DNA from 4 places in the Streptomyces herbicida genome. Region 1 is predicted to be linked to each of the others. Evidence: riboswitches for the same ligand, from Rfam matches in the RefSeq annotation. Region 1 holds a riboswitch; each other region holds the start of a gene.
The links. A riboswitch is a leader RNA that binds a small molecule or an ion and turns the genes downstream of it on or off. The one in region 1 is predicted to bind cyclic di-AMP.
Positions count from the first base shown of each region.

Region 2: linked by a shared signal. The riboswitch ahead of Q8A52_RS33985 (M23 family metallopeptidase) and the one ahead of Q8A52_RS21660 (NlpC/P60 family protein) in region 1 are both predicted to bind cyclic di-AMP.
Region 3: linked by a shared signal. The riboswitch ahead of Q8A52_RS07870 (C40 family peptidase) and the one ahead of Q8A52_RS21660 (NlpC/P60 family protein) in region 1 are both predicted to bind cyclic di-AMP.
Region 4: linked by a shared signal. The riboswitch ahead of Q8A52_RS34370 (transglycosylase SLT domain-containing protein) and the one ahead of Q8A52_RS21660 (NlpC/P60 family protein) in region 1 are both predicted to bind cyclic di-AMP.

Region 1 covers NZ_JAUYWJ010000010.1:94,703-96,895, reverse strand. Annotated here, with positions in the region: gene Q8A52_RS21675 (DUF1996 domain-containing protein) at 1-194, opposite strand, end outside; gene Q8A52_RS21665 (hypothetical protein) at 718-861, shown strand; cyclic di-AMP (ydaO/yuaA leader) riboswitch at 1,011-1,182, shown strand; gene Q8A52_RS21660 (NlpC/P60 family protein) at 1,191-2,193, shown strand, end outside.
Region 2 covers NZ_JAUYWJ010000019.1:124,482-126,674, reverse strand. Annotated here, with positions in the region: gene Q8A52_RS33990 (GntR family transcriptional regulator) at 1-295, opposite strand, end outside; gene Q8A52_RS33985 (M23 family metallopeptidase) at 484-1,239, opposite strand; cyclic di-AMP (ydaO/yuaA leader) riboswitch at 1,252-1,416, opposite strand; gene Q8A52_RS33980 (M16 family metallopeptidase) at 1,619-2,193, opposite strand, start outside.
Region 3 covers NZ_JAUYWJ010000003.1:167,500-169,692, reverse strand. Annotated here, with positions in the region: gene pcrA (DNA helicase PcrA) at 1-549, opposite strand, end outside; cyclic di-AMP (ydaO/yuaA leader) riboswitch at 814-985, shown strand; gene Q8A52_RS07870 (C40 family peptidase) at 994-2,193, shown strand, end outside.
Region 4 covers NZ_JAUYWJ010000020.1:11,873-14,065, forward strand. Annotated here, with positions in the region: gene Q8A52_RS49225 (hypothetical protein) at 1-230, shown strand, start outside; cyclic di-AMP (ydaO/yuaA leader) riboswitch at 731-913, shown strand; gene Q8A52_RS34370 (transglycosylase SLT domain-containing protein) at 917-1,405, shown strand; gene Q8A52_RS34375 (HAD family hydrolase) at 1,430-2,193, opposite strand, start outside.

The DNA of each region.
Region 1 (2,193 bases):
TAGGCCGCGGCAACCTGCTGGTCGAGGAGGGCGAGTTGTTTGTCGACGTCCTCCCTCGCCCCGTCCGGCACATCGGTCAGCCGGCTGCCCACGTCCGGGCAGTCGATCGTCGCGCCGGCGGCCAGCACCCGGCCGGTCTGGCTCGACTGGTCCGAGCCGCTCTCGGTGGCGGAGGCGTAGACGTTCGCCGCGATCAACCCCCCTCCGCCCAGCATCAGTGCGACCGCTGCGAAGGTCGCGCGTCGTGCGCCTGTCGGGCGTCTGCGCGTATTGCGTCCCACGGAAGTACCCCTGGTCTCGTCGAGGCCGGCTCGGCATGGAAGTCCCCCGCTCCATACGGACCCGGAGGCGACCGTGTTCAACCGCCCCAAAGATTCATCGCAACCTCACAGAGAACGCGGCGATCCGAGTCGGAACGTCACGACTTGCCGGGCCAGGGAGGAATGCGCCATTCGCCGACAGCGTCCCCGCCGCGACAACTCGAGGAGAAATACTCGCCAAGACGGATGATGCGGGGATCGACCACTCGGCGGCGTTCCAGGCCCTGCCCGGCAAGGCGGCACTGCTGACACCCGAGTTGGTGTACGCGGACGCCAACGAGGAGATTCTGCGCCTGTTCGGACGCAAGCGCGAGGACCTCGCGGGCCGGCATAGTGCGCTCAGCGCCGCCTCCCGCGTCGCCCAAGGCCCCGCACGGGCTCTGAACGCGCTCGGCAGGTGCACGCATGTGGTCGACGGCGCCGGCCCTTCCGCCACTACCGGGATGCGGACCCGGAGGCCCTCGCCGATGCCGTGCTGCGGGAACTCCTGCCCACGGAAGGCGCGACCGACGACACCGCGTTGATCGCCGTACGGCTCTGAGTCACCGAGGACCCCTCAGTACCGAACCTCCAAGCGAATATCACAAATACGTATCGGACATTTCACACGTCAACCTTCACACGAGGCGCACAAGTTGGTTAGGTTGACGACCAGGCTGCACGGCTCCCCCCGGCGAACCCCGCCGGGCCGCGTGGCCTCCGCCGAGTCCGGGCCCTTTCGGGGCAGCCGGAGCCGGGGACCCAACCGACATTGGGGTGAATCGGCCCAACTGCCCACCAGGGCATGGCCGTAGGGCACGCCTTCCGGAATCGACCGCCCGAACCCGACAGCTAACTCGGTAGGCGGAGTACGGAAGGAGTACGTCTCCCATGGCGACGGAGAGCCGTGACGAGGTTCGGCAGCGGATCGACAACCTCTACGACCGGGCCGAGAACGCCACGGGGAACTACAACGCGACCCGCGCGATGTCCGCGGGGAAACGTGGCCGCGGAGTTCCGCTCCGCAAGCGGCCGGGCGGGGACACCGATCCCGAACTCGACAGCGTGACCCGTCAGTGGTTCGACGCGGCGCGCTCCAAGCTGGGTCCGACCGTGCCCGCCGTACTGCCCGCCGACCGTATGCCTCAGCAGCGCTCGCCCGGGAATCGTGGCGCCGCTCCGGCACGGGGCGGCTTCCCCGGTGCCGAGCCGGAGAAGGCCGCCCGGTCTCTCCCGCCGGAGCTGACCGCCGGGTTGAGCGGTCGTCCCGTCGCGGAGCTGACCGGTCGGCCCGTGGCCGAGTTGCCTGGTCGGCCCGTGGCCGAGTTGCCCGGTCGGCCCATCGCGGAGCTGACCGCGCGGCCCGTCGCGGCACTGCCCGCCGTGCCCGAGCCGCGGCTGGAGCTCGAGGCGGCCCCCGGCGCACTGCTGCCCGCGCCCGCCGCCGGGCCGCGCCGGCCCTCGCCGGCGGACTCCAAGGGGCAGAACCAGCGAAAGCTCACGGCCGCGCGCGACCTCCTGAGCCGCCACGCCGCCCGGAGCAGCGCCCCGATCGCGGCGATCGAGTCCCGGCCGGCCGCCCAGGAATCCTGGTTCCCGCAGGAGACCCTCGGCACGACGGACTCCTTCACCACCGGCACCCTGCCCGTCCAGCAGGCCGTCCCCGGCGCTGCCCCGGCCCCGTTCGCCATGGACGCCCTCACGGACACGGACTCCTTCGCGACCGGCTACCTGCCCATGCAGACAGACATGACGGGCACCGTGATCGGCACGGGCGCGCTCACCCACGCGGGGAGCTACGCGACCGCCCCCCTGCCCGCGCAGACAGGCATGACGCCCGCCCCTGTCGCCATGGGCGCGCTCACCGACACCGGAACCTTCACCACCAGCCCCA
Region 2 (2,193 bases), on a different contig from region 1:
CCTCGGTGCGCCGCTGCGCGGCCCGGGAGGCTCCGAGCGGCTCCAGCAGCATGCGCATCTCCAGCAGATCGGCGGCCTCCTGCTCGGTCGGTTCGGCGACGCACGCGCCCGCGTGCCGCCGGGTCACCACGAAGCCCTCGGCCTCCAGGGTGCGCAGTGCCTCGCGGACGGGGACGCGCGAGACGCCGTAGCGGCGTGCGAGGAGTTCCTCGGTGAGGCGGCCGCCGCGCTCGTAGACACCGGCGACGATGTCGTCCCTGATCGCCGTGCATACCGAGCTCGCCGGAATACGCATGACCGACCTCCGCTTTAATCCCCGTGAAACGTCGCCGATTGACGTGTGTTCCGTGACTCTATTGCAATGAGCGGGAATTTCCGATGGCGTGCAGGAATCCATGGATATTTTTTGGACAGCGGCGCGGCCGAAACGGCGAAAGCCCCGGCTCGAGGAGCCGGGGCTTCGGGAAGCGGTGCGCCGTGCCGTCAGACGTTCACGCCGTGCTTGCGGAGGTAGGCGACGGGGTCGACGTCCGAGCCGTACTCCGGGGTCGTCCGGGCCTCGAAGTGGAGGTGCGGCCCGGTGACGTTGCCGGTCGCGCCGGACAGGCCTATCTGCTGACCGGGGACGACCTTCTGGCCCACGGAGACGCCGATGGACGACAGATGGCCGTACTGGGTGTACATGCCGTCCGCCATCCTGATCACGATCTGGTTGCCGTACGCCCCGCCCCAGCCGGTCGACACGACCGTGCCGGAGCCGACCGCGTGGACGGCGGTGCCGCTGGAGGCGTGGAAGTCGATGCCGGTGTGCGAGCCGGAGGACCACAGGGACCCGCCGGTCTTGTAGCCGGTGGAGACGTAGGAGTTCGCGATCGGCGTCACGAAGGCGTTGAGCCGCTTGCGCTCGGCCTCGCGGGCGGCGCGCGCCTTGGCCTCGCGCTCCTTCTCCGCCAGCGCGACGGCCTTCTTGCGTGCGGCCTCCTCGGCCGCCTTCTGCTCGGCGGCCTGCTCCTGGGCCGCGGCCTGGGCGTCGATCTGCTCGGCGACCGAGTCGCCCATGGTGATGACGGGCGTGAGGCCGGTGTCCGCGGGGGCGGGCTCGGCGGCGAGCGCCGGAGAGGCCGCGAGGCTGCCGATGGCGCCCGTGGTGGCGAGGGCCGCGACGCCCGCGGCGCGGGCGGTGGTGCGGTGCATCCGGCCGGGACGGCGGTGCTTCCCGGTGGCGCGAGTGAACGCCATGTAGTGGCTGGTCCTTTCCTTCCCTCTCGCCTACCGGGTTAGCTGACGGGTTCGGAGCAGGAAGGTCTCCTACGGACCCCCTCGCTGCACGCGCGGGCGTCCGATTCACCCCAGGGACTGCTATGGGTCCCCGGCTCCCCTGGCTCGCGCCGTACGGGGACTCGGCGATGGCTGTCCGGTGCCGCGGGTGCGGCGCACTGCCCGACGAACAGCCTGGACGACGCTATGCGGGCGGCCTTTCAATCCCCAACCCGAACCCGGATTTTGTAGCGCATCCCACAGGGCAGACAGGCAACCTCCGCACCAATTCGGACATCCTGGAGAAACGTGCGTGGGTCCTGACGACCCGTCGGCCGTCAGAACCCACGCGCGTGTGCCCCTACTCGGCGGAGACGACGGTGACTTCGCCGATGCCGAGCGCCTCGACCGGCTCCTTGATCTGGTCGGCGTCGCCCACCAGGACCGTCACCAGACGGTCCACCGGGAACGCGTTGACCACCGCGGCGGTGGCCTCCACGGTGCCGGTGGCGGCGAGCTGCCGGTACAGCGTCGCCTGGTAGTCGTCCGGCAGATACTGCTCGACCTGGTCGGCCAGCGTGCTCGCCACGGCCGCCGCCGTCTCGTACTTCAGCGGCGCGACCCCCACGAGGTTCTGCACCGCGACGTCGCGCTCGGCATCGGTGAGGCCCTCCTCGGCGAGCTTGCGCAGCACCGCCCACAGGTCCTGCAGCGCGGGACCGGTGTTCGGGGTGTCCACGGAGCCGCTGATGGCGAGCATCGAGGCACCCGTGCCGTCCGGGGCGGACCTGAGGACCTGCCCGAACGAGCGCACACCGTAGGTGTAGCCCTTCTCCTCGCGCAGGACGCGGTCCAGGCGGGAGGTGAGGGTGCCGCCGAGGCAGTACGTGCCGAGCACCTGGGCGGCCCACACACGGTCATGCCGGTCCGCGCCGA
Region 3 (2,193 bases), on a different contig from region 1:
CTTGCTGTCGGCGGCGTCGTAGATCGAGAACGACGACGTGAAGCCGAGCTTCTTGCTCTCGCGGCGCAGGATGCGCACACACGCGCTGTGGAAGGTCATCACCCACATCGCGTTCGCGCGGGGGCCGACGAGGTGCTCGACGCGCTCCTTCATCTCGCCCGCGGCCTTGTTGGTGAAGGTGATCGCGAGGATCTGGCCCGGGTGCACGTTCCGCTCGGCCAGCAGGTGGGCGATGCGGTGCGTGAGCACGCGGGTCTTGCCGGATCCGGCGCCGGCCACGATGAGCAGGGGGGAGCCGGCGTGCACGACGGCCGCGCGCTGGTTCTCGTTCAGCCCCTCCAGCAGCGCTGCGGCGTCGATCACCGGGCGCGCGGCGCCGTCGCGGTAGTACGCGTCCCGGTCCGGAGGCACGTCGAACTTCCCACCGAACAGATCGTCCGGAACCGGCTCCGGAGCGTGATCGTCCTCGGGCGGCGGCGGGGGTTCCTCCTCGCGCCCGTGAGGGGCCTGGAGGTCCGCCAGGAAGCTGTCGTCAAAGAGGCTGCTCATCGCTCTCCGAGTCTAGGGTGCCCCACCGACAATCGACCGCCGCCCCGGAAAACAGGACCGGCCCCGCGCGCGGGGGATCTTCCCGATGCATGAGCCGGACAACTGTCTCACGCTCCGGAAGCATGCTGTCACACGGGCGGAACTCTGCCTTCAGGTCACAAAAATGTATCGGGCATATCGCCCATCAACCTTCACACGGGCCACACCAGTTGGCTACCGTCTCGGGCGGGCCGTACGACCCCCACCGGCGAACGTCGCCGGACCGCGCGGCCTCCGCCGAGTCCGGTGCGCCGCCACGGCAGCCGGAGCCGGGGACCCAACCGACCTTGGGGTGAATCGGCCCAACCTCCCTCCGGAGCAAGGGCCGTAGGGCAACCCTTCCGAACCACCCGCCCGAACCCGACAGCTAACTCGGTAGGCGGAACGTGGAAGGAGTCGCCTCCCTTGGCGTCGCACCGCAAGTCGCGCCCCGCGAGTGCCCTGGTAACAGGCATACGCACCCCCGCCATCGCCACCGCCGCGCTCACCTCCGTGGCTCTGCTGTCCCAGACCGCCAATGCCACCCCCTCCGCCGACGGCGACAAGCCGAGCATCGAGGAGGTCGAGAAGAAGGTCGACGACCTGTACCGCCAGGCGGAGTCGGCGACCGAGAAGTACAACGCGGCCAAGGAGAAGTCCGGCAGTCAGCGCAAGAGCGTCGACTCCCTGCTGGACGACGTGGCCCGGCGCACGGACAAGCTCAACAAGGCACGTGAGGAACTGGGTACGTTCGCCGCCGCCCAGTACCGGACCGGGGCCGCCGCGCCCGACACCGCCACCTTCCTGCTCTCGGACTCCCCGCAGGACTACTTCGACCAGACCCAGCTGATGGGCCGGATGACCTCGCGGCAGAAGGGCGCGGTCGACGACTACATCACGCAGCAGTCGGCGACCATGAAGAAGCGGCAGGAGGCCGCCAAGAGCCTCCAGACGCTGACCGAGTCGCAGAACGAGCTGAAGACCGCCAAGGCCACCGTCCAGAAGAAGCTCGCCTCGGCTCGCGAGCTGCTGTCCAAGCTGACGGCGCAGGAGAAGGCCCGGCTCGCCGCGATCGAGAAGCAGAAGCAGGAGGAGGCCGCGCGCAAGGCCGCGGAGCTCGCGAAGAAGCAGGCGGCCGCGGAAGCGGCGAAGAAGGCCGCCGCCGCGAGTTCCTCGAGCTCCTCCGGTTCTTCGGGCTCCTCGGGCTCGTCCACCTCGACGGGTTCGACGGGTTCGACGGGGTCGACCGGTTCGACGGGCTCGACCGGCTCCTCCTCGGACTCCTCCTACACCACCAAGGCCGAGAAGGCGATCGCCTTCGCCCGCGCCCAGATCGGTAAGCCGTACGTCTGGGGCGCCACCGGCCCCGGCTCCTACGACTGCTCCGGCCTCACCTCGGCCGCCTGGCGGGCGGCGGGCGTCAGCCTCCCGCGCACCACCTACGACCAGGTCAACGTGGGCACCACGGTCTCGCTCACCAACGCCGAGCCCGGCGACCTGATCTTCTTCTACGACGACATCAGCCACGTCGGCATCTACATCGGCAACGGCATGATGATCCACGCCCCGAAGCCCGGCGCCTACGTCCGCGAGGAGTCGATCTACTACGGCGGCGAGTCGATCATC
Region 4 (2,193 bases), on a different contig from region 1:
CGCTCAAGGCGGTCGCCACGGTCCGCTCCATGGACGACCACTACGACAACGACGTGCACCGCCCGGGAGGTTCCGTCCTCGCGGCCGGCACGCACGCCTGGGGGCCGCACTGCTCGCCTTCATGGACCTGCGCGCTCGCGCATCCGACCCGTGACGACTACGGGCAGCGAGCCCCGGTCCGCACGGACTGCGGCGCAATCAGGGCCGCCGCGCCGACGGCAGGCGGCTGACGACTGTCCACCTGCGCGGGAGGTGTTCGACCAGACGGAGGACCGTGTCGTGGTACGCGTCGCGCCACCCCCGACCGCGGCCGGCCGCCCGGCACGACGGTCCGGACCCCTTCGGACGCCACCTGTGACGCGGAACACCTCCTCGTCCCCGAGGAGGTGGTCTGCGCGGAGGGCGGCGAGACGGCCTTCCGCCGGACGCGGGAGAAGCGCGTCCCACGGACCCCCGCGAACCCCCTGTGACCTGCATGTCTGATTTGCCGTGAATGTTATTCCGTGAGTTGGGTCACGTGGCCTCATGTCGCCCCACATCCGCCTAAACACCCGTTCGCCCTTTTCCCGCCGACCAGTTGAGGCTGTGCAACCGCAAAGGATCAAGTGCCTCATACGCCTCAGACAAAGGTCAATCGGTGCGTTCTGTGAATCAGGTACTTGTTCCCGACATGTGCTCTCGCATAGCTTCCGGGCCTGTCAGGCGGACGCCTCATCCTGCCGCCGCCGGACGTAACCCATCGACGAACTCATTCGCGTAGGCAGGAGCGGGGGACCCAGGTAAGCGCCGGGCCGCACGACACACGTCGCACGGAACGGCTCGGGGTGAAGTCGCGCAGCCTCAGGGCGGCACGGCCGGGCACCTCCCCGCCCGAACCCGACAGCTCACCTCGCAGGCGACGGAGAGGAACATCCCCATGCCTGCTGCCGCTCAGTCCCGCCGCACCGCCCGCCTCGTCCGCAAGCTCGCCGTCGCCGGCACCGGCGCCGCGGTGCTCGCCCTCCCGCTCATCGGCGCGACCACCGCCTCGGCCGCCCCGGCGGCCACCACCTCCGGCACGACCGGTACGACCTTGGCCGGCTACCCGAACAACCTCGACGGCTGGATCCGCGAGTCCCTCGCCATCATGGCGGAAAGGCACATTCCGGGCACGTACCACGGCATCTACCGCAACATCATGCGTGAGTCGTCGGGCAACCCGCGGGCCATCAACCTGTGGGACTCCAACGCGGCCAAGGGCATCCCGTCCAAGGGCCTGCTCCAGGTCATCGACCCGACGTTCAACGCGTACCACGTGGTCGGAACGTCGTTCGACATCTACGACCCGGTCGCGAACATCACCGCCGCCTGCAACTACGCGGCCGCGCGGTACGGCTCGATGGACAACGTCTTCGGCGCGTACTGACGGATCTCCCCGAAGCGGGGAGAGCTACGCAAAGAGTCTTTCGAGGACGACGGCGATGCCGTCGTCCTCGTTCGACAAGGTGATCTCGTCGGCCACCGCCCTGAGTTCGGGGTGGGCGTTGGCCATCGCCACACCGCGGGCGGCCCAGTCGAACATCGGGATGTCGTTGGGCATGTCCCCGAAGGCGATGGCCTGGCGGGCGCTCAGCCCGAGGTGTTCGGCGGCCAGCGCGAGGCCGGTCGCCTTGGTGATACCGCACGGCTGGAGCTCGACGGTCCCCGGCCCGGACATGGTCACCGTCGCCAGCGAACCCACGACATCGCGGGCGGTCGCCGCCAACGCGTCGTCGGACAGCGCGTGGTGGCGGAGCAGGACCTTGCTGATGGGTTCGCACCACAGCTCGTCGCGCCGATGGACCCGTACGGCGGGCAGGGTCGGGTGCGGCATCAGATACCCCGGTTCGATGAGCGTGAGCCCGTCCACCCCGTCCTGGTCGACGGCCGCGTACACCTGACCCACCTCGGCCTCGATCTTGCCGAGCGCGGTCTCGGCCAACTCCCGGTCCAGGGTGACCGACCACAGCAGACGGTCCGCGCCGGCGTCGTACAACTGCGCGCCCTGTCCGCACACCGCGAGCCCCCTGCTGCCGAGTTCATCGAGCAGCGGCCGCACTCTCGGAGCGGGGCGCCCCGTGACCACGAGGTGCTGCGCACCGGCCTGCACCGTCCGCGCGAGCGCCGCGCGGGAGCGGTCGGAGAGGGTGTCGTCGCCGCGGAGCAGCGTCCCGT